DNA from 2 places in the Mycobacterium sp. NGS29 genome. Region 2 is predicted to be linked to the other one. Evidence: predicted binding sites of a transcription regulator. Region 2 holds the regulator's gene; the other holds the start of a gene.

Region 1 (15,275 bases), on a different contig from region 2:
CCGATCTTGCCGAACCAGCCCAGGCCGCCTTCGAAGCCGAGCCAGTGCAGGTTCGACGCGGTGAACAGGTAGGCGCCCAGCACCACGCTCAGGTACTGGAACGGGATGTAGATGTAGGTGCAGTACCGGTAGTACTTGTCGTTCTCCAACCGCTCCATCACCTCGTCGGGCGGGTTCTGGCCGTCGGGGCCGAACCGCAGGTCCAGCAGCGGCAGCAGGATGTAGAGCAGGATCGGGCCGATCCACAGCGGCACCTGCGCCGCGAAGTGCCAGTCCAGCCGGTTGAGCCCCCAGCTGATCGGCAGCATCACGAACAGCGCCGTCGGGGGGATGAGTCCCATCAGCCACAGGTAGCGCTTCTTGTCGCGCCACTCCGTTGCCGGAGCTCCCGTCGCCTGGGCGTCGATCTGGGTGGTCATATGCCAAACCTCCTTGTGTGTCACACCACGATGAGATTGGACATTACGGCAGTTTGCGTCTCTTGTCTAGACAAAGGGGCCATGTTTGTAAATCAAGTGCTCAAAGACATCCCATTTGTCTACGGCGTCCTGACCTCCACCTGCGCCGCACGACCCCGCTGCAGCGAATGCCGCCGTCCGTATCCGACGTAGATGACCACCCCGATCACCAGCCACACCCCGAAGCGCACCCAGGTCAGGGCGGTGAGGTTGAGCATCAGCCACAGACACGCGCACACCGAGGCGATCGGCAGCAACGGCACCCACGGCGCCTTGAACCCGCGCTGCAGGTCCGGGCGGGTGCGGCGCAGGACGATGACACCGGCCGAGACCAGCACGAACGCAAACAGCGTGCCGACGTTGACCATCTCCTCGAGCTTGTCGATCGGAAACACCGCAGCCGTGGCCGCGATCACGACCGCCACCAGCACGGTGATGCGGACCGGGGTGCCCCGGGCGCTGGTCTTGGCCAGGCCGCGCGGCAGCAGACCGTCGCGGGCCATCGCGAACAGCACCCGGCACTGACCCAGCATCAGCACCATCACCACCGTGGTCAGGCCGGCCAGCGCACCGACCGAGATGATGCCGCTGGCCCAGTGCACGCCGTTGGCCTGGAACGCCGTGGCCAGATTGGCCGAGTGGTGATCGACGGTCTTGAGCTGGGTGTAGGAGATCATCCCGGACAACACCACCGAGACCGCTACGTAGAGGACGGTGACGATGCCCAGCGACGCCAGAATGCCGCGCGGCACGTTGCGCTGCGGGTCTTTGGTCTCCTCGGCCATGGTGGCGACGATGTCGAAGCCGACGAACGCGAAGAACACGATCGAAGCACCCGCCAGCACGCCATACCAGCCGTAGTGGCTGCCGCCCGCCCCGGTGATCAGCGACAGCACCGACTGGTCCAGTCCGTTGCCGCCGTGTTGGACCTCGGGTTCGGGCACGAACGGCCGGTAGTTGGCGCCCTTGATGTAGAACGCCCCGACGACGACCACCAGGAGCACCACCGCCACCTTGATGGTGGTCACCACGGCGGAGAAACGGGACGACAACTTGGTGCCCAGCGCCAGCAGGACCGCCACCAGCGTGACGATCAGCAGCGCGCCCCAGTCGAAGGTGAACCACGCGAAGTGCTGGACCGCGCCGGCGAACCCGAAGACCGTGCCCAGGTAGCTCGACCACCCCTTGGCCACCACCGCCGCGCCGATGGCCAGTTCCAGCACCAGATTCCAGCCGATCACCCAGGCCAGCACCTCGCCGAAGGTGGCGTAGGAGAAGGTGTAGGCGCTGCCGGCCACCGGCAGCGTGGAGGCGAATTCGGCATAGCACAGCGCCGCCAGGGCACAGGTACCCGCCGCGATCAGAAACGAAATCCAGATGGCGGGGCCGGTGATGTCACCGGTGGTCGACGCGGTGACGGTGAAGATGCCGGCCCCGATCACCACCGAGACACCGAAGACGACGAGATCCCACCAGGTGAGCTCCTTACGCAGCCGGGTGCTCGGCTCGTCGGTGTCGGCGATCGACTGCTCGACCGTTTTCCTGCGCCAGCGATCTGCCATCCGAGCACGCCCCTTCAATCACTTATGGACCGGACAGTACTGGGTACTCTGCCCAAATGGTGGGGAGCGCGGAGAACAAGAATCACGCAATAGTCATCGGTGCCAGCATCGCCGGATTGTCCGCGGCGAAGGTGCTGTCGGACTTCTATACGCAGGTGACGGTGTTCGAGCGGGACGAGCTGCCCGGCGAGCCGGCCAGCCGGGCCGCCGTCCCGCAGGACCGGCACCTGCACATGCTGATGGCCCGCGGGGCCAACGAGTTCGAGAGCCTGTTTCCGGGCCTGCTCAACGACATGGTCGCCGCGGGCGTGCCGATGCTGGAGAACCGGCCCGACTGTATCCACCTGGGGGCGGCCGGACACGTCCTGGGCACCGGGCACACGCTGCGCGACGAGTTCACCGCCTACGTGCCGAGCCGCCCGCACCTGGAATGGCAGCTCCGACGCCGGGTGCTCGAGCTGGCCAACGTCGAGATCGTGCAGCGTCCCGTCGCCGAACCGCGATTCGAACCTGCCACACAGCGGGTGACCGGCGTGCTGCTGGACCCCGAAACCCCGGGTCAGGATCCCGAGTTCGTGCCGGCCGACCTGGTGGTGGATGCTGCCGGGCGCGGCACCCGGCTGCCGGTCTGGCTGACGCAGTGGGGTTACCAGCGCGCACCGGAGACGACGGTGGACATCGGCATCAACTACGCGACCCACCGGTTCCGGATGCCTGAGGGGTTGATCCAGGAAAAGGTGGTGGTCGCCGGGGCCTCCCACGACCAGCCGCTCGGGCTGGGGATGCTGTATTACGAGGACCGCACCTGGGTGCTGACCACGTTCGGGGTGGGTCACACCAAACCGCCGCGGACCTTCCCGGACATGCTGGGCCTGGCCAAAGAAATGCTGCCGGACCATTTCAACGCCGCGCTGGCGCAGTCCGAACCCGTCGGCGACCCCTCCTATCACGCCTTCCCGGTGAGCCGCTGGCGCCGCTACCACAAGGTGGAGCGCTTCCCGGGCGGAATCATCCCGTTCGGCGACGCGGTGGCCAGCTTCAACCCCACCTTCGGCCAGGGCATGACCATGACCTCGTTGCAGGCCCGCAATCTGCGCCAAGCCCTGCAGACCCCCGACGTGGACCTGGCCACCGAGCTGAGTCGGCTGACCGCCAAAACCACCTTCCCGGTGTGGATGATGAACGCGATCGGCGACGTGACTTTTCACCACGCCGTCGCCGACCCGGAACCGCGCTGGTACCGCGCGGCGGGCGGGCTGTTCGATCAGTTCCTGGGCGCCGCCGAGACCAATCCCGTGCTCGGCGAATGGTTTCTGCGCCGCTTCTCGCTGCTCGACAGCTTGTATATGGTGCCGACACCGTCCATCCTGGGCCGCACCATCGCGCACAACATGCGCTTGTGGGTAGGCGAGAAACGCGAGCGCCGGTTGGCCCGGCGGGCGGTTACAAGCCGACCGTAGCCCGGAACACCTTGGCCGGTTGGCGCGCGCACAGCCGGATCGGACCGTCGTCGGCGCCCACCCAGGCCGCCGCCCCGCGCTCCAGCGTCAGCGACCCGGTCTTGCCGTGCACCGTCAGCTCCCCCTCGGCGCACAACAGGATCTGCGGTCCGTCATGGCGGGACGGCGCGTCGACCTCGTGGCCCAGCTGCTCACCGTCGAGGACGAGCAGCGCGACCGCGAACTCGTCGGCCGGGGTCTCGTACACCAGGGCCAGGCCGTCGCGGCGGATCGGCGGACGCAGTTGCGACTCGGCGGACGGGGTGAAATCCAGCACCCGCAGCAGTTCCGCCACATCGACGTGCTTGGGGGTCAGGCCGCCGCGTAACACGTTGTCGGAGTTGGCCATCACCTCCAGCGCGAATCCGCGCAGATAGGTGTGCAGGTTGCCGGCGGGCACGAAGATCGCCTCGCCGGGGGCCAGGCTGATGCGGTTGAGCAGCAACGCCGCCAGCACGCCGGCGTCACCGGGATAGCGCTCCCCCAGTTCCAGCACCGTGCGCGCTTCGCCGGCGAACTCGGTGGCCCCGCAGCTCAGATACTGGATGGCCCCGTCGAGTACGGCGGGCACCAGCACGTCGAGGTCGGGCTGGGGGGCGGTGATCCAGGTGGTGAACAACGCCCGCAGGCCGGCTGCATCGGATTCGTCGTCGGACCCCTCGCCGAGCAGGTCGATGAACGGGTCCAGGTCGGAGACGGCCAGCGCCCGCAGCAGGTCGCTGGTGCGGGCCACTTGCCGGAACCCGGCCAGCGCCTCGAACGGCTGCAACGCCACCAGCAGTTCGGGTTTGTGACTGATGTCGCGGTAGTTGCGCACCGGCGAGTTCACCGGAATGCCGAGCCGCTCCTCGCGCCGATACCCCTCGACCGCCTGCGCGGTACTGGGATGGGCCTGTAGCGACAGCGGCTCGTCGGCGGCCAGCACTTTGACCAGAAACGGGAGCACGTCGCCGAACCGTGCCCGCGACGCCGCGCCCAGCTGGCCCTCGGGGTCGGCGCTCAGTGCCGTCAACAACGAGGTCTCGCCGTGCGGCGTGTGCAGAAAGGCCGGGTCGCCCGGGTGAGCGCCGAACCAGAGTTCGGCCTCGGGATGGGCGGCCGGCACCGGCCGCCCGGTGAATTCGGCGAGTGCGGTGCGCGACCCCCAGGCGTAGGTGCGCATGGCTCCGCGTAGCAGTTCCACCCTGTATCTATCCCCGTGCCAATCGCAGGTAAACCGCCGCCATCTCGAGCCGAACGGCCAGCACCGCCAGTTGCTGCTCGACGCGCTGAGCAGCGGTGGGCGCCGGCGCTTCCGGCACGTCCTGGGCACCGATCAGGTAGACGTCGTCCAGCCCGGCCACCCGGGCGGCGACCACCGTGCGCTCAGCGGCCAGCGTCAGCGCCAGCACCCGCAACCGCTGGGGCAGCGGCCCGTCGATCTGCTCGTCGTGGAACAGGTCGTGTTCCGGCGCGGGGTGGCCGCCGGGCCCACCGCGCAGCGCAGCCACCGCGTCCGCCAGGCCGGTGGCGGCGACCGCCTGCTGCGCATTGCGCAGCACCATCGAACTGCCGTGCCGGGCCAGCGTCAGCGTTGCGGCGCTGTCCCCGGCCAGCGCCACCTGGCACCCGGTCAGCCGCGCCGCCAGCATCTTGGCCGGATTGGTGAACAACTCGCGTGCGGCACTGTTGCGCAGCACCTCGGCGTCCAGTTCGTCGGCCAGCGCCCCCAGATCAAGAGGCAGCCGGGAGTCCACGGTCTGCAGCACCGCCAGACCGACCGCCAGATACCGGCACAGCCCGAACTCGTCGGGCGCCCACAACCGGGGCGCCAGCACCGCGACCCGGCCCGCGGTGGAGTCACGCAGCGGACCTTCGAACGGCGCCGCCACCACCACCCGCGCTCCGCGGCGCACCCCGGTGGCGGCCGCGCCGACCAGCACGGGGTCCCCGGGATCGTCGCCGGCCACCACCAGCACATCCAGCGGACCGATCCAGGACGGAGCCTCGGTGGCCAGCACGATCGGCGCCGCAGCGTCGGTGGCCAGCGTCGAGATCAGCAGAGCCCCGGCCGTTTCCGCGGGGCCGCGCCCGGCCACCCAGATCACGCTGCGCGGCCGGTCGTTGCCGCCGAGGGACTCGAGCTCGCCCTCCTCCAGCGCGGCAGCCACGGTGCGCACCTGGGCGCCGGCCATCGACGCCGCCCGCAGCAGGCCGTCCCGGTCGGCGGCCAGCAGACCCTCGGCGTCCTCGAGATCGACAGCTCCGACGGTGCTCACGGTCCCGCCTGGGGTGGGTCGGCCCGGGCCGCGATTTCCTCGCTGATCTGTGCGACCACCGCGTCCACATCCTCGATGCTGCGCCCCTCGACATTGAGCCGCAAGAGCGGCTCGGTGTTGGAGCTGCGCAAGTTGAACCAGCGGCCGTCGCCCAGGTCCGCGGTCACCCCGTCCAGGTGGTCGATGGAGTGGATCCGGCCACCGAACGCCTTCAACACGGCATCCACGCACGCCGCCGCGTCGGCGACGGTGAAGTTGATCTCGCCGGAGGACTCGTAGCGCTGGTAGTCGGCGGTCAGCTCGGAAAGCGGCCGGTCCTGCTGCTCACCGAGCGCCGCGAGCACGTACAACGCGGCCAGCATTCCGGAGTCGGCGCCCCAGAAGTCCCGGAAGTAGTAGTGCGCCGAGTGTTCCCCACCGAAGATCGCGCCGGTCTCGGCCATCAGCGCCTTGATGTAGGAGTGCCCGACGCGCGAGCGCAGCGGCGTGCCGCCGCGCTCGGCCACCAGCTCGGGCACCGCGCGCGAGGTGATCACGTTGTGGATGACGGTGGCGCCGATCTCGCGGGTCAGCTCGCGCGCGGCGACCAGGCTGGTGACCGTCGAGGGCGAGACCGGCCGGCCACGCTCGTCGACCACGAAGCAACGGTCGGCGTCGCCGTCGAACGCCAGGCCGATGTCGGCGTTGGTTTCGCGCACGAAGTGCTGCAGGTCCACCAGGTTCGCTGGGTCCAGCGGGTTGGCCTCGTGGTTGGGGAAGGTGCCGTCGAGCTCAAAGTACAAGGGCAACAACGTGATCGAGTCGATGGCACCGAGCACCGCCGGGGCGGTATGGCCGGCCATGCCGTTGCCGGCGTCCACGGCCACCCGCAGCGGGCGCAGGTCGGCGGTGTTCACCAACGAGCGCAGGAACACGCCGTAGTCGGCCAGCACATCCTGGTCGGTCACCGATCCGGCCGGGCCGTCGTAGCCGGCCGCCGCGCCGGCGATCAGGTCCTCGCTGATGACGGTCAGACCGGTGTCCTTACCGACCGGTTTGGCACCCGCGCGGCACAGCTTGATGCCGTTGTAGGCCGCCGGGTTGTGGCTGGCGGTGAACATGGCACCGGGGCAGTCCAGCAGACCCGAGCCGAAGTACAACTGATCGGTGGAGGCCAGACCGATGCGCACCACGTCCAGGCCCTGACCGGTGACGCCGTCGGCGAACGCCGCCGCCAGCGACGGGGAGCTGTCGCGCATGTCGTGACCGATCACCACCCGGCCGGCGCCCTCGCTGCGCATCAACCGGGCGAAGGCGGCACCGACGTCGGCGACGAAGGGCTCGCTGATTTCCGCACCGACCAGCCCACGGACGTCGTAGGCCTTGATCACACGGTGGACAGCCGCGGCGGGCCAAGACATGTGGGGTGCTCCTGACGACGTGAACTCTTCGCCCGTCAGCCTATCGGCCCGCCGGCACTGCGGACCGGAACGGTCCGGTTGGCGATCGACGGTTCGGCGCGCTCAGTCGGCAGGATCGGGCAGGACCCGCAGGTGTCCGCGCCGGCGTCCGGACCGATGTTCGGGTGGCGCCAGCACACCGGTGGCGTGAGCTCCCGCCGAATGCACCGGATCCCCTACCCCAGCGGCGCGTGGGATGTCGTCGTACCCGTCGTATCCGTCGACCCGCGCGGTGAAGCCGTTCACGACCGCACTCGCACGCACCCCGCCCTCGCGCACCGCATCGGCCAGCGCCACCAGGTCGTCCTCGTCGGGATTGGTGGGCTCGGCGTTGAGCGGTCCGGCGTGGCGCACCAGCTCCCAGCCACGCGGGGCGGTGATGCGGCCGGCATGACCGACACACAGATCCCAGGAGTGGGGTTCCCGCGCGGTAGCGAGTGGTCCGACCACCGCCGTGGAGTCCGAGTAAACGAACGTCAGCGTTGCCACTGCATAGTGCGGACACCCGGGCCGGCAGCAGCGACGGGGTACGTTCACGAGCGAAAGGCTATCGTGCGCAAACGCCGCTCAAGCGCCGGACACGCGCATCGGTTCTAGCCACGATGTACAACCGTTACCATCGGCGCGTGAGCGATTCCCGCGGCTCCGGCCGCAGCGGTCGGCCTGCGGGCAGGTGGGCCGGGACGTTCGGGCACCGATCCCGGCGCAGGGGCCGCGATCTGCGCGGCCCGTTGCTGCCGCCCACCGTGCCGGGCTGGCGCAGCCGCGCCGAGCGGTTCGACATGGCGGTGCTGGAGGCCTACGAACCCATTGAGCGACGGGTCGGTGAGCGGGTAGCCGAACTCGACGTCGCCGTCGACGAGATCCCCCGCATCGCGGCCAAGGATCCCGACAGCGTGCAGTGGCCACCTGAGGTGATCGCGGACGGACCGATCGCCCTGGCCCGTCTGATACCCGCCGGGGTCGACGTCCGCGGCAACGCGACGCGGGCGCGAATTGTATTGTTCCGCAAGCCGATTGAGCGACGGGCGAAAGACACCGTCGAACTCGGTGACCTGCTGCACGAGATCCTGGTGGCCCAGGTGGCGATCTACCTGGACGTGGAGCCGTCGGTCATCGACCCGACGATCGACGACTGAACTTTGTGCGGCGGACTAGATGACGCCGCGCTTGAGGCGGCGACGTTCGCGCTCGGACAGTCCACCCCAGATGCCGAACCGCTCGTCGTGGGCCAGCGCGTAGTCGAGGCACTCATGACGGACCTCGCACCCCAGGCAGATCTTCTTCGCCTCGCGGGTGGAGCCACCCTTCTCCGGGAAGAAGGCCTCGGGGTCGGTCTGGGCGCACAGCGCTTTGTCCTGCCATTGGTCGGCGGGGACTTCCGGCAGTGGCTCGGGCTCGAATGCGGCGGGCGCATCCGGAACCACGCTGAGATGAGGACGGACGGGTGCTTTCGGTGTCGGCAGAGACGTCACGACCGAGCCGGACGTGGTGTGCGGTGTGCCCCCCATTACGCCCCGAAGGTATTCATAGGACATGACTCCGCCTCCTCACTGATAGAGAGTGAATGGTTTACCACTGTTCTGATGTACAGATACCCAATTCGAACAAGTGATCGAATCTCGGTCTGCGACACCGGAACCGGCCGGCCAACCGGGAAATGACACTGATGTGATTAGACACGTGCCGGTGACCCTGGTCAAGCACTTCGGCGCATTTCCATACCATCTCGTAACCGAATTTCGGCGTTTCTGTTGTTTCGGCACTCGGGCGTGTCGAACACAGTATTATCACAAGTCCCTTGTGCCACAGTGGTTACCGATAACAACCCGTCCGCGCGCGCCGGGTACTGTCCTGCGGTGTGAAGGTCACCGTGTTGGTCGGCGGCGTCGGCGGCGCCCGCTTCCTGCTCGGCGCACAACACTTCCTCGGCCTGGGACAGTTTGCTCGGCCGGACCAAACCGGTCATGAACTGACCGCCGTCGTCAACATCGGCGACGACGCGTGGATCCACGGCGTACGCATCTGCCCGGACTTGGACACCTGCATGTACACCCTGGGCGGCGGGGTGGACCCGGAGCGCGGCTGGGGTCATCGGGACGAAACCTGGCATGCCAAAGAGGAACTGGCGCGCTACGGGGTGCAACCCGATTGGTTCGGGCTCGGCGATCGCGATCTGGCCACCCACCTGATTCGAACTCAGATGCTCAACGCCGGTTACCCGCTGTCGCAGATCACCGCCGCACTGTGCGATCGTTGGCAGCCGGGCGCGCGGTTGCTGCCGGCCAGCGACGACCGCTGTGAAACGCATGTGGTGATCACCGATCCGTCCGACGGTTCGCGCAAAGCGATCCACTTCCAGGAGTGGTGGGTTCGCTACCGCGCCCAAGTCCCCACCCACAGTTTCGCCTTCGTCGGAGCCGAAAAGGCTAGCGCCACAACAGAAGCGATGGCAGCCATCGCCGAAGCCGACGTAATCATGCTGGCACCGTCCAATCCGGTGGTGAGCGTCGGGGCCATCCTGGCGGTACCCGGCATCCGCGCCGCCCTGCGCACCGCGACCGCCCCGGTGGTCGGGTACTCACCGATCATCGGTGGAAAACCGTTGCGCGGCATGGCCGATGCCTGTCTATCGGTGATCGGCGTGGACTCCACCGCCGAGGCCGTCGGGCGGCATTACGGTGCGCGCGGCACCACCGGGATACTGGACTGCTGGCTGATCCACGAGGGTGATCGCGCCGAAATCGACGCTGTGGCGGTGCGATCCATCCCGCTGCTGATGAGCGACCCGGCGACCACGGCTGAGATGGTGCGCGCCGGGCTGGAACTGGCTGGCGTGACAGTATGACCGGGCAGCCCACGCTGCCCCCGACGGGCGAACACGGCACCGCCGGGAGGATCGAGATCCTGCCCGTTCCCGGGCTTCCCGAGTTCCGTCCCGGTGACGACCTGGGCGCCGCGCTGGCCGCCGCCATGCCATGGCTGCGCGACGGTGACGTGGTGGTGGTCACCAGCAAGGTGGTGTCCAAATGTGAAGGCCGCCTGGTGCCGGCTCCGCCGGATCCTGAGCAGCGAGATACCCTGCGCCGTAAGCTGATTGACGACGAGGCGATCCGGGTGCTGGCCCGCAAGGGACGCACCCTGATCACCGAGAACCGGCTGGGCCTGATCCAGGCCGCGGCCGGGGTGGACGGATCCAACGTCGGGACATCGGAATTGGCGCTGCTGCCGGTGGACCCGGACGGCAGTGCCGCCGCGCTGCGGGCGCGGCTGGGTGAACTGCTCGGGGTCACCGTCGCCGTTGTGATCACCGACACCATGGGCCGGGCCTGGCGTAACGGCCAGATCGACGCTGCGGTGGGAAGTGCGGGAATAGCTGTGCTGCACAACTATTCGGGCGCCGTCGATCAGCACGGTAATGATCTGGTGGTCACTGAGATCGCCGTCGCCGACGAGATCGCGGCGGCAGCCGACCTGGCGAAGGGCAAGCTGACCGCGATGCCGGTGGCGGTGATCCGGGGGCTCGCACCCGCCGACAATGGCACGACCGCGCGGCACCTGGTGCGCGCAGGCACCGAAGACCTGTTCTGGCTCGGCACCGCCGAGGCCCTCGACCTGGGTCACCGCCAGGCTCAACTGATGCGCCGCTCGGTGCGGCAGTTCAGCAGCGAACCGGTGCCGGCGGAGCTGGTCGAAGCCGCGGTCGCCGAGGCGCTGACCGCCCCGGCCCCGCACCACACCCGGCCGGTGCGGTTCGTGTGGCTGCAGACCCAGGCCACCCGAAATCGGCTGCTGGACCGGATGAAAGACAAGTGGCGGACCGATCTGAGCGGTGACGGCAAGCCCGCCGATGCAGTGGAGCGCCGCGTCTCGCGCGGCCAGATTCTCTATGACGCGCCCGAAGTCGTCATACCCTTTCTGGTGCCCGACGGCGCGCACAGCTACCCGGACGCCGCGCGCACCGAGGCCGAGCACACCATGTTCACCGTCGCCGTCGGCGCCGCCGTCCAGGGTCTGCTGGTTGCGCTGGCGGTCCGCGGCCTGGGCAGCTGCTGGATCGGGTCGACGATCTTCGCCGCCGACCTGGTGTGCGAAGAGCTTGGCCTGCACCGTGATTGGGAGCCGCTGGGGGCCGTCGCAATCGGCTACCCCGCCGAGGCGATCGAACCGCGCGAGCCGGCGCCGGTCGCGGATCTGTTGATCCGCCGATGAGCTTGCGGGATTCGGTGATCGACCTGCTCGCCGGGTGGCAGGCGCCCGAACCCGCCCAGGACGCGCTGCGCCAGGCCGTGCTCGGGTTCGTGCTGGCCCGCCCGGACGCGTGCCTGCGGGAGTGCGAGCCCGGGCACATCACCGCCTCGACCCTGGTGCTCGACGACAGCGGCGAGCGGGTGCTGCTCACCCTGCATCCCCGGCTGCACCGCTGGGTGCAACTCGGCGGACACTGCGAGCAGGATGTCGATGCCGACATCCAGGCCGCCGCGCTGCGCGAGGCCGTCGAGGAGTCCGGCATCCCCGACCTGGCGCTGGACCCGGAACTCGTTGCCGTGCACGTCCACGCGCTGACCTGCTCGCTGGGCAAGCCGACCCGGCACCTGGACCTGCAGTTCGTGGCGCGTGCGCCGGCGGGTGCCCGGATCGCCATCAGCGACGAGTCCGACGACCTGCGCTGGTGGCCGGCGGACGCGCTGCCCGAAGGCACCGATCACGCGTTGGCGTACCTGGTGGATCGCGCCCGCCGCCCGGAGGAAGCTCAGACGTCCGACGAGTAGCGGATCCCACCGTCGGGAATCGAGACCCCGGGCCACACCCGCGCCCCGCGCAGCAGTTCGCAGCGCGCACCGATGTCGCAGCCGTCGCCGATCACGCCGTCGCGGATCAGCGCCCGCGGCCCGATGCGGGCACCGAACCCGATGATCGAGCGCTCGATCACACTGCCCGCCTCGACCTTGACCCCGTCGAAGATCACCGCGCCGTCCAGCCGCACCCCCGCGCCGATCTCGGCGCCCCGGCCCACGACGGTGCCGCCGATCAGCAGCGCGCCCGGCGCCACCGCCGCGCCGTCGTGCACCAACGACTCGCCCCGCTGCCCGTGCAGGGCCGGCGACGGCGCGATCCCGCGCACCAGATCGGCCGAGCCGCGCACGAAGTCCTCCGGGGTGCCCATGTCGCGCCAGTAGGTGGCGTCGACGTATCCGCACACCTTGACGTCGTCCGCCGACAGCAGCGACGGAAATACCTCGCGTTCCACCGACACCTCGCGCCCGCGCGGAATGCGGTCGATGATGTCGCGGCCGAACACGTAACAGCCGGCGTTGATCTGATCGGTCGGCGGGTCCTGTGTCTTCTCCAGAAAGGCGACGACCCGGTCCGTGTCGTCGGTGGGGACGCAACCGAACGCGCGCGGATCACCGACCCGGACCAGGTGCAGCGTCACGTCGGCCTGATGCCCGCGATGAAACTCCAGCAACTGGCCCAGATCGGCGCCGGAGAGCACGTCGCCGTTGAACACCATGACGGTGTCGTGGCGGAGCTTGGGGGCGACATTCGCGATGCCGCCGCCGGTGCCCAGCGCGTTCTCCTCGGTCACGTACTCGATCTGCAGGCCGAGCTTGGATCCGTCGCCGAACTCGGCCTCGAACACCTCGGCCCGGTACGACGTGCCCAGCACCACGTGCTCGATGCCGGCGGCGGCGATCCGCGACAACAGATGGGTGAGAAATGGCAGCCCGGCCGTCGGCAGCATCGGTTTGGGCGCGGACAGCGTCAGGGGCCGCAGTCGCGTGCCTTTGCCGCCGACCAGGACCACCGCATCGACGTGGTGGGTTGCCAACTCAGTGCCGCCCTTCTGCCAGTTCCCGCTGCAACGATTTGCGCGACCGGCGCAGCGCGCTGCGCACCATCAGGCGCGAACGCACCGCCAGCGAACCGCGCAGCGTCCAGCGCAGCGGGGCGCGCCACCATCCGGAGTGCCGGTCCGCCAAGAAGATATAGGTACTGCGGTGATGCGCAGCCAGGTGGCTGGCCGGGTCCCGGCCGGTGGAGTGGCCTTTGTGGTGCAGCACCTCAGCGGTGGGGACGTACACGGACTGCCAGCCGGCTCTGCCGAGCCGGTCGCCGAGGTCGACGTCCTCCATATACATGAAGTAGCGCTCGTCGAAACCGCCGATCTGGTCGAACGCCGCGCGCCGCACCAGCAGGCACGACCCCGACAGCCAGCCCACCGGGCGCTCGCTGGGCTCCAGGTGTTCCTGCCGGTACGCACGGGTCCACCGGTTGCGCGGGTAGACCGGGCCGAGCACCGCGTGCATGCCGCCGCGGACCAGGCTGGGCAGGTGACGCGCGGACGGGTACACCGACCCGTCGGGGTCCCGGATCAGCGGGCCCAGCGCACCCGCCCGCGGCCACCGGGCAGCGGCGTCCAGCAGCGCGTCGATGCTGCCCGGGCCCCACTGCACGTCCGGGTTGGCCACGATCACCCAGTCGTCCATCCAGTTTTCGTCGCGCTGGTCGAGCTTGGCGACGGTGCGGTTGACTGCCGTCCCGTAGCCGAGGTTGGACCCGGTGGGCAGCAACCGCACATTGGGATAGCGCAGGACGGCGGCCTGCGGTGTTCCGTCGGTGGAGCCGTTGTCGGCCAGCAGCACGCTGACCGGACGTTCGGTGGCCAAGGACAACGACGCCAGGAACCGCTCCAGGTGCGGGCCCGGCGAATAGGTCACCGCAACGACCGGCAGAACGTCAGTCACGCGTTGAGGGTAACGGTCGATCGGTCGCCGCGGTCAACGCCGCGACCAGCGCACTGCGCCACGGACGCAGCGGGGCCAGTCCCGCCGCCACCCAGGCCCGATTGGACAGCGCCGAATACGACGGGCGCGTGGCGGGCCGCGGAAACTCGTCGGTGCCGCACGGATTGACCCGCTGCGGGTCGGCGCCGCTTTCCTCGAACACCGCCCGGGCCTGCTCGTATCGGGAGACCACACCCTCGTTGGCGGCGTGCAGTAGGCACCCACGAACGTCACTGTCGGCCAACTCCAGCAGCGCGGCAGCCAGATCGGCGGCGTAGGTCGGTGAGCCGGTCTGGTCGTCGACCACCTTGACCGGTCCGTCTCCGGCGGCCAGCCGCTGCATGACCGCGACAAAGTCGTTGCGGTGCACCCCAGCGGTGTAGACCCAGGCGGTGCGCACCACGACGGCGTCCGGCAGCGCGGCGTGCACCGCCTGTTCCCCGGCGAGCTTGCTGGCCGCGTAAACACCTTGGGGCGCGGTCGGGTCGCCCGGCTCGTAGGGCCGCGACTGCGCGCCGTCGAACACGTAATCGGTCGAGATATGGATCAGTCGGGCACCGGTGCGCGCACAGGCACGCGCCAGATGCTCGGGACCGGCGGCGTTGACGGCGTACGCGCCGGCCTGGTCGGTTTCGGCGCCGTCGACGTCGGTGTAGGCGGCGCAGTTGATCACCACGTCGTCGGGCTCGATCACCCCGGCCGCGGCGGGGTCGGTGATGTCCCATTCCGATGACGTCCTGGCCAGCACGTTCCGCCCGGCGCGGGTGGCCTGTGCGCGTATCAGGCTGCCGAGCTGACCGCCCGCACCGGTGATCACGAGCCTGGCTGACATGTCTTGAGTCTGGCACGCCGAGCCTGGCTACCCGGAAAGCCGGTGTTGCGCAAGTAACCTACAGTGGTGTTTGAGCAGAGTGTGACTCGTGTGATGCGTGTGGTTTGCACGGCAATGGCCGTCCTGGTCGTACTCGGTACCGGCGTCGCCTGGAGCAACGTGAAGTCGTTCGAGGACGGCATCTTCCACATGTCGGCACCCTCGCTGGGCCACGGAGCCGACGACGGCGCGATCGACATCCTGCTGGTGGGCCTGGACAGCCGCACCGACGCGCACGGCAACCCGCTCTCCGCTGAGGAGCTGGCATCGCTGCGCGCCGGCGACGAGGAAGCCACCAACACCGACACCATCATCCTGATCCGCATCCCCGACAACGGGAAGTCGGCCACTGCGATATCGATCCCCCGCGACTCCTACGTCCAGGCCCCCAACCTGGGCA
Region 2 (15,275 bases):
CGCACTTACCAGGTCCGCACCTACGGCTGCCAGATGAACGTCCACGACTCCGAACGCCTGGCGGGCCTGCTGGAGGCGGCCGGCTACCGGCGCGCAGCAGACGGGACCGATGCCGACATCGTCGTGTTCAACACCTGCGCCGTCCGGGAGAACGCCGACAACAAGCTCTACGGCAACCTCAGCCACCTCGCCCCGCGCAAGCGCAGCAACCCCGACATGCAGATCGCGGTCGGCGGCTGTCTGGCCCAGAAGGACCGCGACCTGGTGCTTCGCCGGGCACCGTGGGTCGACGTCGTCTTCGGCACCCACAACATCGGCTCGCTGCCCACGTTGCTGGAACGGGCCCGGCACAACAACGCCGCCCAGGTGGAGATCGCCGAGGCCCTGCAGGAGTTTCCGTCGTCGCTGCCCAGCGCCCGCGAATCCGCTTATGCCGCTTGGGTTTCCATCTCCGTCGGGTGCAACAACAGTTGCACGTTCTGCATCGTGCCGTCGTTGCGGGGCAAGGAAGTCGACCGCAGCCCGGCCGACATCCTGGCCGAGGTGCGGTCGCTGGTGGACACCGGCGTGCTCGAAATCACGCTGCTGGGCCAGAACGTGAATGCCTACGGCGTTTCGTTCGCCGATCCCGCACTACCCCGCAACCGCGGCGCTTTCGCCGACCTGTTGCGGGCCTGCGGCCACATCGACGGTCTGGAACGCGTCCGGTTCACCTCGCCGCACCCGGCCGAGTTCACCGACGACGTGATCGAGGCGATGGCGCAGACGCCGAACGTCTGCCCGGCGCTGCACATGCCGCTGCAGTCCGGGTCGGACCGCGTCCTGCGGGCGATGCGCCGGTCCTACCGCGCCGAGCGCTACCTGGGCATCATCGAACGCGTCCGAGCGGCCATGCCGCACGCGGCCATCACCACCGACCTGATCGTGGGTTTTCCCGGTGAGACCGAGGAGGACTTCGCGGCCACCCTCGACGTGGTGCGGCAGGCGCGCTTTGCGGCCGCGTTCACTTTTCAGTACTCCCAGCGCCCCGGCACGCCGGCCGCGGCGCTCGCCGACCAGCTGCCCAAAGCCGTGGTGCAGGAGCGGTACGAGCGGCTCGTCGAACTGCAGGAACGCATCTCTCTCAAGCACAACCGGGCGCTGGTCGGCCAGCCGGTCGAGTTGCTGGTCGCCACCGGTGAGGGGCGCAAGGACGCCAGCACTGCGCGCATGAGTGGCCGCGCCCGCGACGGGCGACTGGTGCATTTCGCCGCCGGTGACGCGCGGATCCGTCCCGGCGACATCATCACCGTGCAACTCACCGACGCCGCACCGCATCACCTCATCGCCGACGCCGGCATCTTGACCCACCGCCGTACCCGGGCCGGCGACGCGCACGCCGCCGGCCAGGGCCGTCGCGGCGTCGGTCTGGGGATGCCCGCCGTCGGGCAGCCCGCCGCCGCAACCCAGCCAATCGGGTGCGGCGGATAGGCTCGGAAGGCATGAGCAGAAAAGCGGACGGCGCGGATTTCGACGCCTACCGGTCCGAGATCGAGGCGGCTGAACGGCGCGTCGCCCGTGAAATCGACCCCGGCGCGCGAGCTTTGGCCGTGGCGATCCTGGTTTTCGTGCTGTTGGGGTCGTTCGTGCTGCCGCACACCGGCAGCGTGCGCGGCTGGGACATGCTGTTCAACACCCACGACGCACCGGGGGCCGCCGTGGCGCTGCCGTTGCGGGTTTTCGTCTGGTTGACGCTGGTGTTCGGCGTCGGGTTCTCCATGCTGGCGTTGCTGACCCGGCGCTGGGCGGTGGCGTGGGTGGCGCTGGCCGGATCTGCACTGGCCAGCGGCACCGGATTGCTGGCCGTCTGGTCGCGGCAGACCGTGCCGGCCGGCCACCCCGGTCCGGGCGTCGGGTTGTTCGTCTCGTGGCTGACGGTGATCGTGCTGACGTTCCACTGGGCCCGGGTGGTGTGGCAGCGCACCGTGGTGCAGTTGGCCGCCGAGGAAGAACGTCGCCGCGTTGTGGCCCAACATCAATCCAAGACTCTGCTGGACGGCCTGCAGCCCGACGAGCCACCGGCCGACCCCGGCGACCGCTAGGACCGCCGGGTCAGCGCCTTCGCAGCCGCGTCCGCCCACTGCCGCCATTGTTCGGCGTTCGCTTTGGCTTCCTCGGCTTCCTTGGTCTTTCCGGCCGCCGCAGCCTTGGCGGCCTGCTGTTCGTACTGCTCGGCGCGCGACCGGAACTGCTCGGCGCGCGCCTGAGCCTGCGGATCGGCGCGATTGGACTCACCGGCGTCGCGAACCTTCTTCTCCACCGCGCGCAGCCGTCGCTCCAAATCGGCGGACCGCTCCCGGGGCACCTTGCCGATCGCGTCCCACTTGTCTCCGATCGTGCGCAGCGCGGCCCGGGCGGCGTCCTGGTTGCTCGGGTCGATCTTCTCGGCTTCAGCCAGCAGCGCCTCTTTGGCCGCGGCGTTGGCGCGGAACTCCGCGTCCTTTTCCGCGGTGGCGGCATTGCGCGCCGTGAAGAACGAGTCCTGCGCGGCCTTGAAGCGGCGCCACAGGGCGTCGTCGACATCTTTGCTGGCCCGGCCGGCCGTCTTCCATTCGGTCAGCAGCTTGCGGAACTCCGCGCTGGTGGTGCCCCAGTCCGTCGAATCCGACAACGCCTCGGCGCGTTCGCACAGCCGCTCCTTGGCCTGGCGCACCCCCGAACGCTCCCGGTCCAGTTCGGCGAAATGGGACCCGCGCCGCCGGTTGAACGTCTCGCGGGCCGCGGAGTAGCGCTTCCACAGCGCGTCGTCGACCTTGCGGTCGAGTCCGCTGATGGTCTTCCACTCGTCGAGGATGGCCCGCAGCCGGTCGCCGGCCACCTTCCAATGCGTGGAGTTCGCAGCCAGATCCTCGGCCTCGGCGGCCAGCGCCTCCTTGCGGGCGGTCTGCGCGGCCCGGTGCTCCTCGCGTCGGGAACGGTGCGCGGTGACATAGACGTCGATACGGGCCTGGATGTCGGACAACCGGCGTTCCAGCGCGTCGATGTCGCCCAGCACCGCCGCGGTCGGCAAGGTCGCGGCCAGCGCCGCGGCGTTGGCGTTGATCTTGCGCGGATCTCCCGTGCCCGACACCAACCGCTCTTCCATCAGGGTGACTTCGGTGCTGAGGTCGTCGAACCGCCGGCCGAAGTGGGCAAACGCCGCCTCGCGGTCGCCGGCCTGCCAGGATCCCACGACGCGCTCACCGGAGCCGGTGACCAGCCACACGGTGCCGTCGTCGTCGACGCGGCCGAATTTGTGCGGGTCACTGTGCGGGGCCTTGACCAGGTGAGCCGCCGCCGGGCGGGGCCCGGGGCCGGGTACGCCGGGACGGGGGCCCGGTCCGGGGCGAGGCCCCGGACGAGGTGCGGGCACCGGCTTCGCGGTCGGATTGATCGACTCCGCGGAGTCATTGCTACCGGGCTGGTCACCCGTCATTGTGCTCGTCACCTGTCCTTCTCCGATCGCGCGGTCGACTTCCCGCGCAGCGGCCGCGCGCAGCGGCACCTCGACGGTCGGCAGTTCTGGTGCGGTGCCGACCGGTTTCCCACAAGTATTGAAGCAGTTCGGCGAGCGGTGTGCCGCCACCTTCGGCTATCGCTGCTTTTCAGCGCCGCCGCCCGGGTAACGAATCGGTTCCCGTTCGATTGCGCCGGATAGGCCCTATCCGCAGGCGGGTACCGTGACTTTGGGCATTGCGACAACACGCAGGGCAGGTGTTTTTCACAGCTTCTGCATAGCCGGCCCTGGGTGGCGCTCAGCTTGATGAGCGAGGCTTTGGGGTCGCACCAGCGGGTATCGAAGGCGTCGCGAACGTGCTGGATCACTGTTCACAGCGCCTTGCAGAGCCATAGAGTGTTCGGTTAACTGCCAGCGACAATCAGGTGTACGTGCACCTGACGGGGGGAAACTGGCGGCGGAGTTCGGGAATTGAGGGTCGCCCATGTCAATGGTTGGGATCGCCGGGATCATCGCTTTGTTCGCGGCGCTGGCATCGGCAACCGGTGATGTGATCCGGCAGCGCTCGGCTCACGAGATCACCGACAAGGAGGTCGGCCACCTCCAGCTGTTCGGCATGTCCTTGCGCGACGCCCGGTGGTGGACGGGCGGTCTGTGCGCGATCCTGAACTACAGCCTGCAGGCTGTGGCGTTGATCTGGGCATCGGTCATGCTGGTGACCACGCTTCAGGTGACGGCTCTGCTGTTCGCGTTGCCCATCTATTCGCGCCTCACCCATCACAAGATCACCCGATCGGAATGGATGTGGGCCGTCACCCTCGCCGCGGCCCTCGCCGTGGTGATCAAGGTCGGCGACCCGTTGGCCGGCCACGACCGCGCGCCCCTGCTGACCTGGATCATCGTCGCCGCGGTGATGGGCCCCCTGCTGGTGTCGTGTCTGGTGGCGGCCAGGATCTGGCACGGACGTCCGCAGGCTGCGGTGTTGCTGGCGGTCGTGGCAGGCTCGTCGCTGGCGTTGTTCGCGGTGCTGACCAAGGGCGTGGTGGAAGTCGTGCACAAAGACGGACTCGGCGGCGCGGTCACCTCGCCGGAGTTCATTCCCTGGTTGGTCACGATGTTGTGCGGGATGATCTTCCAGCAGTCCGCGTTCCGGGCCGGTGCGTTGACCGCCTCTTTGCCGACGATGACAGTCGCTAAACCCGTGGTGGCTGCGACACTGGGCACCCTGGTGCTCGGCGAGACGATCTCGGCCAACGGCCCGGAGGCATTCGTGCTGATCGCGGCGGTCGCGATGGTGATCGTCGCGACCGTGGCGCTGGCCCGCGGCGAAGCTGCGCAGATCGTCGCCGACGCCGGCGGCGACGCCCCGCACGTCGACGAATCAACCCCGCCTCCGACGGGCACCGTCAGCGCGGCCGACGGCTCGGCGCTGGGGTCGACCTCCGGGTAGACCGGTCGGGGCCGCCTGGAGAAGTTAGTTTTAGGGCGTGCTGAGCGCAATCGCGATTGTTCCGTCCGCGCCGGTGCTGGTCCCCGAACTGGCCGGCGCGGCCGCCGCAGAAATCGCCGACCTGAGCGCTGCGGTGAGCGCGGCCGCGGCAGTCCTGCCCGATAGCTGGGTCGCCCTGGGCATCGGCAGCGCCGACGCGGTGCTGGGTCCGGAATGCACCGGCAGCTTCGCAGGATTCGGGGTCGACGTGCGGGCTCAGTTGGGGCCGGACGGCACGATGCCGGTGACGATGCCGCTGTGCGGGCTGATCGCGGCCTGGCTTCGCGGCCAAGTCCGGCCCGACGGCAGCGCCTCGGTCTGGGTGTGCGCGGCGGGCCAGGACTCCGGCGCCGCGGTGGCCCGCGGCCGCCGGCTGCGTGCTGAGATCGACCGCGCGACCGAACCGACCGGCGTGCTGCTGGTCGCCGACGGCGTCAACACCCTGACGCCGCGCGCGCCCGGCGGGTACGACCCCGCCAGCACCGACATGCAGCTGGCCCTCGACGACGCACTGGCCGGCGGCGACGTCGGCGCCCTGACCCGGCTGCCGGATCAGGTCTTGGGCCGGGCGGCGTTCGCGACATTGGCCGGCCTGATGCTCACCGCACCGCGGACGGTCAAGGAGCTCTACCGGGGGGCACCCTACGGGGTGGGCTATTTCGCCGGTGTCTGGCAGCCGTGAGACCGCTGGCCATCATCGGACCGACCGGCACCGGCAAATCGCAACTGGCACTCGACGTCGTCGAACGGCTCGGCGGTCCGGCCGAGATCGTCAACGCCGACGCGATGCAGCTTTACCGCGGCATGGATATCGGGACCGCCAAGCTGCCCGTCGCGCAGCGCCGCGGTATCCCGCACCACCAGCTCGACGTCCTCGACGTCACCGAGACAGCGACTGTGGCGAACTATCAGCAGGCCGCGGCCATCGACGTCGAGGCGATCCGGCGCCGGTCAGCGGTGCCGGTGGTGGTCGGCGGGTCGATGCTCTATCTCCAGTCGTTGCTCGACGACTGGTCTTTTCCCGCAACCGATCCCGTGGTGCGCGCCCGATGGGAGCAAAGGCTCGTCGAACTCGGGGTCGGCGGCTTGCACGCCGAACTGGCGCAGCGTGATCCGGCCGCTGCCGCGACAATTCTGCCCACCGACGGCCGGCGCATCGTGCGTGCGTTGGAAGTCGTCGAGCTCACCGGCCAGCCGTTCGCCGCGTCCGCGCCGCGCATCGGTGCCCCCCGCTGGGGCACGGTGATCATCGGATTAGATTGTGAGACAACGATTCTCGATCAGCGACTGGCGAAGCGCACCGAGGCGATGTTTACCGACGGGCTGGTCGAAGAAGTGCGCGGGCTGCTGGATCGCGGCCTGCGCGACGGTGTCACCGCGTCCCGTGCGCTGGGGTATGCCCAAGTGCTTGCGGCGCTGGATGCCGGCGGGACGCCCGCGTTGCTCGACGACGCCCGCGAGCAGACGTTCGTCGGTACCCGCCGCTATGTACGACGACAGCGGTCCTGGTTCCGTCGCGACCACCGGGTGCAGTGGATCGACGGGACCGCCGAGGGTGCCGTCGATGAGGCGTTGCGGGCCTGGCGGCACGTAACCTGATCTGGTGCGTTTCGCCAAAGGTCACGGCACCGAGAATGACTTCGTGCTGCTGCACGACGTGCAGAGCCGAGCGGACCTGTCCGCCTTCCGGGTTGCTGCGTTGTGCGACCGGCGCCGGGGCCTGGGCGCCGACGGGGTCCTGCGGGTCACCACCGGTGGCGCCGCTGTGGCGGCCGGCGCGCTGGCACGCCTGCCCGACGGAGTGGGCGCCGACGACTGGTACATGGACTACCGCAACGCCGACGGCTCGACCGCGCAGATGTGCGGCAACGGCGTGCGGGTCTTCGCCCACTATCTGCGGGCCAGCGGGCTGGAATCGCGCGACGAGTTCGTCGTCGGGTCACTGGCCGGCCCCCGGCAGGTGAGCCTGCACAGTGTCGATGCCACCAACGCCGACATCACCGTTGACACGGGCAAGGCCAACCGGACCGGCGCGGGGGAGGCGCTCGTCGGGGAGCGACGTTTCACCGGGGTAGCTGTCGACGTCGGCAACCCGCACCTGGCCTGCGTCGACCCGCAGCTGACGCCGGCGACCCTGGCGGCGCTGGACGTGGCGGCCCCGGTCGGCTTCGACGCCGAACAATTCCCCGACGGCGTGAACGTCGAGATCCTGACCGCTCCCGCGGACGGGGTGGTCTGCATGCGGGTGCACGAACGGGGTGTCGGCGAAACCCGTTCCTGCGGAACCGGAACGGTGGCCGCGGTGGTCGCCGCGTTGGCAGCCGAGGGCCTCGACACCGGGACGTTGACGGTCCGGGTGCCCGGCGGCGACGTCGTCGTCACCCTCACCGAGGCCACCAGCTTCCTGCGGGGCCCTTCGGTACTGGTGGCCCACGGCGAGCTCGACGACGGCTGGTGGGACTCGCCGGTCTGATATTCGGGTGCGTCAGCCGCCGCGACGTGCCACCATCGAAAGCGCTTATGACATATCCAGATTCGCCCGAGACGGGCATTCCAGAACCCAGCCTCGGTGAGCTGGCGCTCGAAGACCGATCGGCGCTGCGCCGTATCGCCGGGTTGTCGACCGAACTCACCGATATCTCCGAGGTCGAGTACCGCCAGCTGCGGCTGGAACGAGTGGTGCTGGTCGGTGTGTGGACCGAGGGCAGCGCGTCGGACAACCAGGCCAGTCTGGCCGAACTGGCCGCCCTGGCCGAGACCGCCGGATCCGAGGTGCTCGAGGGTCTGATCCAGCGCCGCGACCGTCCCGACCCGTCCACCTACATCGGGTCGGGCAAAGCGCAGGAGTTGCGTGAAGTGGTGGTCGCAACCGGCGCCGACACGGTGATCTGTGACGGCGAGCTGTCGCCCGCCCAGCTCACCGCGCTGGAGAAGGCCGTCAAGGTCAAGGTCATCGACCGCACCGCGCTGATCCTGGACATCTTCGCCCAGCACGCGACCAGCCGGGAGGGCAAGGCGCAGGTGGCGCTGGCCCAGATGGAATACATGCTGCCGCGACTGCGCGGGTGGGGTGAGTCGATGTCACGGCAGGCCGGTGGCCGGGCCGGTGGCAGTGGCGGCGGCGTGGGGTTGCGTGGCCCCGGCGAGACCAAGATCGAGACCGACCGGCGGCGCATCCGTGAGCGCATGTCCAAGCTGCGCCGCGACATCAGGGCGATGAAGCAGGTCCGCGACACCCAACGCAGCCGTCGGTTGCAGGCCGACATGCCTTCGATCGCCATCGTCGGCTACACCAACGCCGGGAAATCCAGTGTGCTCAACGCCTTGACCGGCGCCGGCGTCCTGGTCCAGGACGCGCTGTTCGCCACCCTGGAACCCACCACCCGCCGCGCCGAATGGGACGACGGTCGCCCGTTCGTGCTCACCGACACGGTCGGGTTCGTCCGTCACCTGCCCACCCAGTTGGTCGAGGCGTTTCGCTCCACCTTGGAGGAGGTGGTCGACGCCGACCTGCTGGTGCACGTGGTCGACGGCTCCGATGTCAATCCGTTTGCCCAGATCAGTGCGGTGCGACAGGTCATCTCGGACGTGGTCGCGGATCATCACGGCGATGCGCCGCCAGAACTGCTGGTAGTGAACAAGATTGACGCGGCCGGCGACCTGATGCTGGCCAGGTTGCGGCACGAACTGCCCGGCGCGATGTTCGTCTCGGCCCGCACCGGCGACGGGATCGACGCTTTGCGGAGCCGGATGGCCGAACTCGCGGTGCCGACCGACACCGCGGTGGACGTGGTGATCCCCTACAGCCGCGGCGATCTGGTGGCGCGGGTGCACTCCGACGGGCGGGTGCAGCAGGCCGAGCACCAGACCGACGGCACCCGTATCCAGGCCAGGGTCCCGGTGGCGCTGGCCGCCGCCCTTGCGGAGTTCGCGGCACGCGGCTGACGACCTCCGGCACCGACCAACCACCCGGTTGGTATATGTTGGGGAAAGAGACACACATCTTTCCGACATCCGGAGGCCATACGCATGGGTAGCGCCGTCAAATACCAGCGCACGCTTTTCGAACCCGAGCACGACTTGTTCCGGGAGTCTTACCGGGCCTTCCTGGACCGCCACGTCGCTCCCTACCACGAGGAATGGGAGAAGGCCAAGATCGTCGACCGCGGCGTCTGGCTGGAGGCCGGCAAGCAGGGCTTCCTGGGTATGGCGGTGCCGGAGGAGTACGGCGGCGGTGGCAACCCCGACTACCGCTACAACACGATCGTTACCGAGGAGACCGTGGCCGGGCGCTACAGCGGTCTCGGATTCGGCCTGCACAACGACGTGGTGGCGCCCTATCTGCTGAAATTGACCAACGAAGAGCAGAAGCAGCGGTGGCTGCCCAAGTTCTGCACCGGCGAGCTGATCACCGCGATCGCGATGACCGAGCCGGGCACCGGCAGCGACCTGCAGGGCATCAAGACCCGCGCCGTCAAAGAGGGTGACCACTACATCCTGAACGGGTCGAAGACGTTCATCACCAATGGAATCAACTCCGACCTGGTGATCGTGGTCGCCCAGACCGACCCGGAGAAGGGCGCCCAGGGATTCAGCCTGCTGGTCGTCGAGCGCGGCATGGAGGGCTTCGAGCGGGGCCGCCACCTGGACAAGATCGGTCTGGACGCGCAGGACACCGCCGAACTGTCCTTCACCGACGTCAAGGTGCCGGTGGAGAATCTGCTGGGCGAAGAGGGTCTGGGTTTCATCTATCTGATGCAGAACCTGCCGCAGGAGCGGATCAACATCGCCATCATGGCCGCTGCGGCGATGGAGGCGGTGCTGGAGGACACCGTGCAGTACGCGAAGGAGCGCAAAGCATTCGGCAAGCCGATCGGCAGCTTCCAGAACACGCGGTTCCTGCTGGCCGAACTGGCCACCGAGGCCACCGTGGTGCGCATGATGGTGGACAACTTCCTGGCCCTGCACCTGGAGGAGAAGCTGACGGTCGAGCAGGCCGCGATGGCCAAGTGGTATTCCACCGAGAAGCAGGTTCACCTGATCGACCGGTGCCTGCAGCTGCACGGCGGATACGGTTACATGCGCGAATACCCGGTTGCCCGTGCGTATCTCGATGCTCGCGTGCAGACCATTTACGGTGGCACGACCGAGATCATGAAAGAGATCATCGGCCGCAGCCTCGGCGTCTGACGGTCGGCGGCCGCAGGCCGCAATTTCGATGTGGAACGTTGACCGGATCGAGCCCTGACGTAGCGTCGGTCCGTGCGAAATGCGTATCCGCTGCGCTCGGTTGAGGCGCAGGTGCCGCTCTCCCATCTCTCGCGACACGGGCGCGGCCCGGCATCATTTCGACGTCGGGTCGATAACCGTTTCCGTAATATCTACAATTTGACTTCGCATTTCTCGTTCGCTAGAGCAAAGTTATGCGAGCCCGGCAACGATGCAGGTCGTAGCTGGGGAATGGCCCACGGCGGGCGATCCGCCGGCTCGCCAGGTGGGCAGGGGCATCGGCTGGGAGGCTTGGTGGACGGGCGGAGAGGGCAATTGAGCAAGCTGGTCGGTCGGGCGCTGCTCGGCTTGGCGGCTACCGCGCTGGCTGTGACGCTGCTGGCGCCGACCGCTGCGGCGTCCCCGATCGGCGACGCCGAGGCGGCCATGATGGCCGCGTGGGAGAAAGCCGGTGGCGACACCTCGACGCTGGGCGCCCGCAAAGGCGACGTCTATCCGATCGGGGACGGCTTCGGGCTGGACTTCGACGGCGGCAAGATGTACTTCACGCCTGCCTCCGGCGCGAAGTTCATGTTCGGCCCGATCCTGGAGAAATACGAATCGCTGGGTGGTCCCGCGGGTAGTGACCTGGGTTTTCCCACCATCAATGAAGTGCCCGGCCTCGCCGGACCGGACAGCCGGGTCAGTACCTTCGCCGCCAGCGACAACCCGGTGATCTTCTGGACGCCCGACCACGGTGCGTTCGTGGTGCGCGGCGCCCTGAACGCGGCGTGGGACAAGCTGGGCAGCTCCGGCGGCGTGCTGGGCGCCCCGATCAGCGATGAGACCTACGAGGGCGAGGTGACCTCGCAGAAGTTCACCGGCGGTGAGGTGTCCTGGAACCGCAAGACCAAGGAGTTCACCACCAATCCGGCGAACCTGGCCGAACAGCTCAAGGGTCTGCAGGTGGCGATCGACCCCACTGCCGCCATCAACATGGCGTGGCGCGCCGCAGGTGGCGCTGCCGGACCGCTGGGCGCCAAGAAGGGTAGTCAGTCGCCGATCGGCGGGGACGGCATCGCCCAGGAGTTCGACGGCGGCAAGATCTTCTTCAGCCCGGCCACCGGCGCCAACGCGGTCGAGGGGCCGATCCTGCAGAAGTACGAAGCAGTCGGTGGTCCGGTGAGCAGCGACCTGGGCTTTCCGGTCGCCAACGAGGCCGACGGCGGCATCACGCCCGCCAGCCGTGTCGCTGTGTTCTCCGCAGCTGACAAGCCGGTGATCTTCTGGACGCCCGAACACGGCGCTTTCGTCGTGCGCGGAGCCATGAAAGCCGCCTGGGACAAGCTCAAGGGGGCCACCGGCAAGCTCGGCGCCCCGGTCGCTGACCAGACGGTGGACGGCGACGTGGTGTCGCAGAAGTTCACCGGCGGCAAGATCTCGTGGAACCGCGCCAAGAACACGTTCACTACCGACCCGGCCAACCTCGCGCCGCTGCTGTCCGGCCTGCAGGTGTCGGGGCAGAACACCCCGAGTAATTCGGCGTCGGCGCCCGCGGGCAAGAAGTTCACCTTCCACTGGTGGTGGCTGATCGCGGCCATTCCTTTGCTGCTGCTGGTGCTGATGACGGTGTTGGTGGTGTCGGGTTTGCGTCGGCGCCGCGCCGCAGTACCGGATGCGCCGGTGTACGACCGCGACCGGGACCTCGGTGTGGAATACGACCCCGGTGCCGATGACCGCTGGCCGCATGAGGAAATCGATTACGGTTCCGAGCGTTTCCCGCCCGTCGACCAGCATGTCGAGGCAGAGGCGGACGCAGACCCCACCGCCGGCCGGGTCAGCTGGTCCAGAGCGGGGGCCGTCCCGCAGGCCGGCTCCGAGCAGGGTGTTGACGACGACGAATACGGCCACGTCGCCGAAGAGCATTTCAATCCGGACGGGTCGGCGGAGTTCGAGGAGGAAGACCCCGACGCGGTGGGCACCACGCCCATCCCCGTCGTGTCGCGCGGCGCTCTTGGTGAACTCGCCGAGGAGGAGCCGGTCGTGCCGGAGACAGTCGCGCCGGACGATTTCGCGCCGGAGGTGTCGGTGCCGCAGACGAATGCGCCGTACCTGCCGGTCCCGGACGTGCCGGAGTTCGAGGAAGTGCCCGAACCCCTGGACGTTCAGGAGAGCCCGGAACCCCCGGAGTTCGTGGAGTACCAGGAAACGGAGCCGGCCCGGCCGTCCAGCGAGGATTATGCGGACGCGTTTTACCCGGTGACCGAGCCGGGGCGCAATGCGGACGACGAGTCACCCGATCTCGCCTCACCGCCGGATGCCGTCGCGGTTCCCGAGCTGCGAAAGGGTCGACATGCCGCAGCGGACCCGGCCGGGTATGCCGTGGAACCTGACACGCCGTTCGGGGCCGCCCCGCAGGTCCAAGCGCCGACCGCCGCGCCAGCAGGCAGCGCCGCGGTGCGCCCGACCATCCATCTGCCGCTCGACGACGACCCGTACCGGGCGCCGGACGGCTATCCCATCAAGGCCAGTGCCCGGTTCGGGCTGTACTACACGCCCACCAGCGCGCTGTACCACGACACCCTGGCCGAGATCTGGTTCGCCAACGAAGACGCCGCGCGCGCCAACGGCTTCGTCAGAGCCGATTGAGGATGCGCGCTACACCTTGCGAATCACGGTGACGACCTTGCCGAGCACGATCGCATCGTTGCCGGGAATCGGATCGAACGCGGGGTTGTGCGGCATCAGCCACACTTGACCGCCCGCTCGCTTGAACGTCTTCACAGTGGCCTCGCCGTCGATCATCGCCGCGACGATGTCGCCGTTGTCAGCGACATTCTGCTGGCGGACGACGACCCAGTCGCCGTCGCAGATGGCGGCCTCGACCATCGACTCACCCACCACCTTGAGCAGGAACAGCGTCCCTTCGCCCACCAGCTCGCGGGGCAACGGGAACACGTCTTCGACGGCTTCCTCGGCCAGGATCGGGCCGCCGGCGGCAATGCGCCCCAAGACCGGGACGAAAGTGGGTTCCGGCAGGGCGTCCGAGCCGATGACATCGGTACGGGGCACTGCCGCATCGTCGGCACCGCGCACGTCGACGGCGCGCGGGCGATTCGGGTCGCGCCGCAGATAGCCTTTGCGCTCCAGGGTGCGTAACTGGTGGGCGACCGACGAGGTGGACGTCAGACCCACCGCGTCGCCGATCTCGCGGATACTCGGCGGATAGCCCCGCGTTGTCACCGAGGTACGGATGACCTCGAGGATGGTGCGCTGCCGCTCGGTCAGCGCTACATCGGCCGCAGGTGGCCGGCCTTGTGTCGCTTTCGCACTACCCGGGCCGAAACCGGCCGCGGTGTCGTTGCTGTCGCTCATGGATCTGAATGTAACCGCACCAGGCTCAAAATTCAAACATGTGTTCGACCGGGCGTGTCATCGCCCAGGCCACAGCCGGGATCTGCGGAAATAAAGTGAATCACAAGTGTGTAACTCCGGCGTGGTTGGGGTATCTGATAGTCACCCAGCTGGTTGCACCGACAAATCCTTGTCGGTGGTGAGGTCTACCGTTTTGCTCGTGCGACACGCGTCGCTCAAATGTTCGGGTTTCGAACACGTGAGCGACTATGGTCGAACACACGAGCGATAAGTAGTCGACCGGAGGGAACGGCATGACACTCATCTACGCGGGTCCGCATCGCAGCGGGAACACGCAGGGCCACCTGAACAGGCCTGTTGGGCGGCCGGTGCGCCAATATCCCTCGTACCGCGCCGGCCAGGGTGGATCCAGCAGACCGGGGCCCGCACGCCCGGGTGTGGCGCCCGTTCGCTACTACGGCACCGGCGTCACGCGCTCGACGGTCGCACATCGCAGACGCCCGGTGAGCATGGCCACCACGATCGGACTGGCCCTGCTCGCGGGCGTCATCACCGTGTGGCTGGGGCTGATGGCGAACTTCGGCAGCATGGTCAACGACGGCACGGCCGAGTCGGCGCCGCAGGTGCCCGCCGCCCTGGCGGTCGTGCGGGTGGAACCGGGGGAGTCGTTGCAAGACCTCGCTGCCCGGGTGGCGCCCGGCGCGCCGGTGCGCGACGTCGTGGAACGGATTCGCGACCTGAACGCACTGGATTCCAGTGCGGTCTCGGCGGGTCAGACCCTGATCGCCCCGATCGGCTGAGCGAGCACCCGCCCGGTCGGTGGTTGCCCGGGTCAGCGTTGGCCCGCTACGGAGCACGCGGGTACTGTCGGGGTGTTCTTCTACCCGGATACCAGTCGGTACGGCAAAGGAGCGGCTCTTGCACTGCCCGTTCTGCCGGCATCCCGATTCGCGGGTGATCGACTCGCGAGAAACCGATGAGGGCCAGGCGATCCGCCGTCGTCGCTCGTGCCCGGAATGCGGACGCCGGTTCACGACGGTGGAGACCGCGGTGTTGGCCGTGGTCAAGCGCAGCGGCGTCACCGAGCCCTTCAGTCGCGAGAAGGTGATCAGTGGCGTCCGCCGGGCCTGTCAGGGGCGCCAGGTTGACGACGATGCGTTGAATTTACTTGCCCAGCAGGTGGAAGACGCGGTGCGTGCCGCCGGCCCCGAGGTCCCCAGCAACGAGGTCGGCCTGGCCATTCTGGGACCGCTGCGCGACCTCGACGAGGTTGCCTACCTGCGGTTCGCCTCCGTCTACCGGTCCTTCTCGTCGGCCGACGATTTCGAGCGCGAGATCGAGGCGCTGCGCGCGCACCGCAACGTTTCGACGTCCGGCTGACCGCACCCCGATGGGCGCCGAACTACATCCTGATCTGCATGCGCTGGCGCCGTTGTTGGGTACCTGGGTGGGCCGAGGCGCGGGGGAGTATCCGACGATCCAGCCTTTCGAATACCTCGAAGAGGTTGTCTTCGCCCACGTCGGCAAGCCCTTCCTGAGCTATGGACAGAAGACCAAGGCCCCCGCCGACGGCAAGCCGTTGCATGCCGAGACGGGCTATCTTCGGGTACCGCAGCCCGGTCACGTGGAGCTGGTGCTGGCCCATCCCAGCGGCATCACCGAAATAGCGGTCGGCACCTACTCGGTGACCGGTGACGTCATCGAAATCGATGTGGCGACAACCAGTAT

What was found. Region 2 encodes LexA, which represses DNA repair genes until DNA is damaged. Its sites were predicted from a motif close to CGAACANNTGTTCG; they were not measured.
Region 1: the regulator LexA is predicted to act here: its motif matches at 8,821-8,834, upstream of cofD (2-phospho-L-lactate transferase).

The regions. Positions count from the first base shown of each region.
Region 1 is NZ_JCALDR010000018.1:828-16,102, forward strand. Features, by position in the region: partial or broken gene AC5Y5Z_RS20795 (alkane 1-monooxygenase) at 1-419, opposite strand, end outside; gene AC5Y5Z_RS20800 (amino acid permease) at 539-2,020, opposite strand; gene AC5Y5Z_RS20805 (FAD-dependent oxidoreductase) at 2,110-3,480, shown strand; gene manA (mannose-6-phosphate isomerase, class I) at 3,464-4,702, opposite strand; gene AC5Y5Z_RS20815 (TobH protein) at 4,710-5,777, opposite strand; gene AC5Y5Z_RS20820 (phosphomannomutase/phosphoglucomutase) at 5,774-7,177, opposite strand; gene AC5Y5Z_RS20825 (DUF3499 domain-containing protein) at 7,280-7,753, opposite strand; gene AC5Y5Z_RS20830 (metallopeptidase family protein) at 7,936-8,355, shown strand; gene AC5Y5Z_RS20835 (WhiB family transcriptional regulator) at 8,371-8,727, opposite strand; gene cofD (2-phospho-L-lactate transferase) at 9,078-10,064, shown strand; gene AC5Y5Z_RS20845 (coenzyme F420-0:L-glutamate ligase) at 10,061-11,428, shown strand; gene AC5Y5Z_RS20850 (NUDIX hydrolase) at 11,425-11,988, shown strand; gene manB (mannose-1-phosphate guanylyltransferase) at 11,970-13,049, opposite strand; gene AC5Y5Z_RS20860 (glycosyltransferase family 2 protein) at 13,051-13,965, opposite strand; gene rfbD (dTDP-4-dehydrorhamnose reductase) at 13,958-14,836, opposite strand; gene AC5Y5Z_RS20870 (LCP family protein) at 14,930-15,275, shown strand, end outside.
Region 2 is NZ_JCALDR010000004.1:288,301-303,575, forward strand. Features, by position in the region: gene miaB (tRNA (N6-isopentenyl adenosine(37)-C2)-methylthiotransferase MiaB) at 1-1,470, shown strand, start outside; gene AC5Y5Z_RS07940 (Rv2732c family membrane protein) at 1,482-2,081, shown strand; gene AC5Y5Z_RS07945 (DUF349 domain-containing protein) at 2,078-3,454, opposite strand; gene AC5Y5Z_RS07950 (DMT family transporter) at 3,960-4,925, shown strand; gene AC5Y5Z_RS07955 (class III extradiol ring-cleavage dioxygenase family protein) at 4,963-5,646, shown strand; gene miaA (tRNA (adenosine(37)-N6)-dimethylallyltransferase MiaA) at 5,643-6,563, shown strand; gene dapF (diaminopimelate epimerase) at 6,568-7,437, shown strand; gene hflX (GTPase HflX) at 7,485-8,909, shown strand; gene AC5Y5Z_RS07975 (acyl-CoA dehydrogenase family protein) at 8,994-10,154, shown strand; gene AC5Y5Z_RS07980 (LGFP repeat-containing protein) at 10,488-12,821, shown strand; gene lexA (transcriptional repressor LexA) at 12,831-13,547, opposite strand; gene AC5Y5Z_RS07990 (LysM peptidoglycan-binding domain-containing protein) at 13,841-14,347, shown strand; gene nrdR (transcriptional regulator NrdR) at 14,466-14,927, shown strand; gene AC5Y5Z_RS08000 (peroxynitrite isomerase) at 14,938-15,275, shown strand, end outside.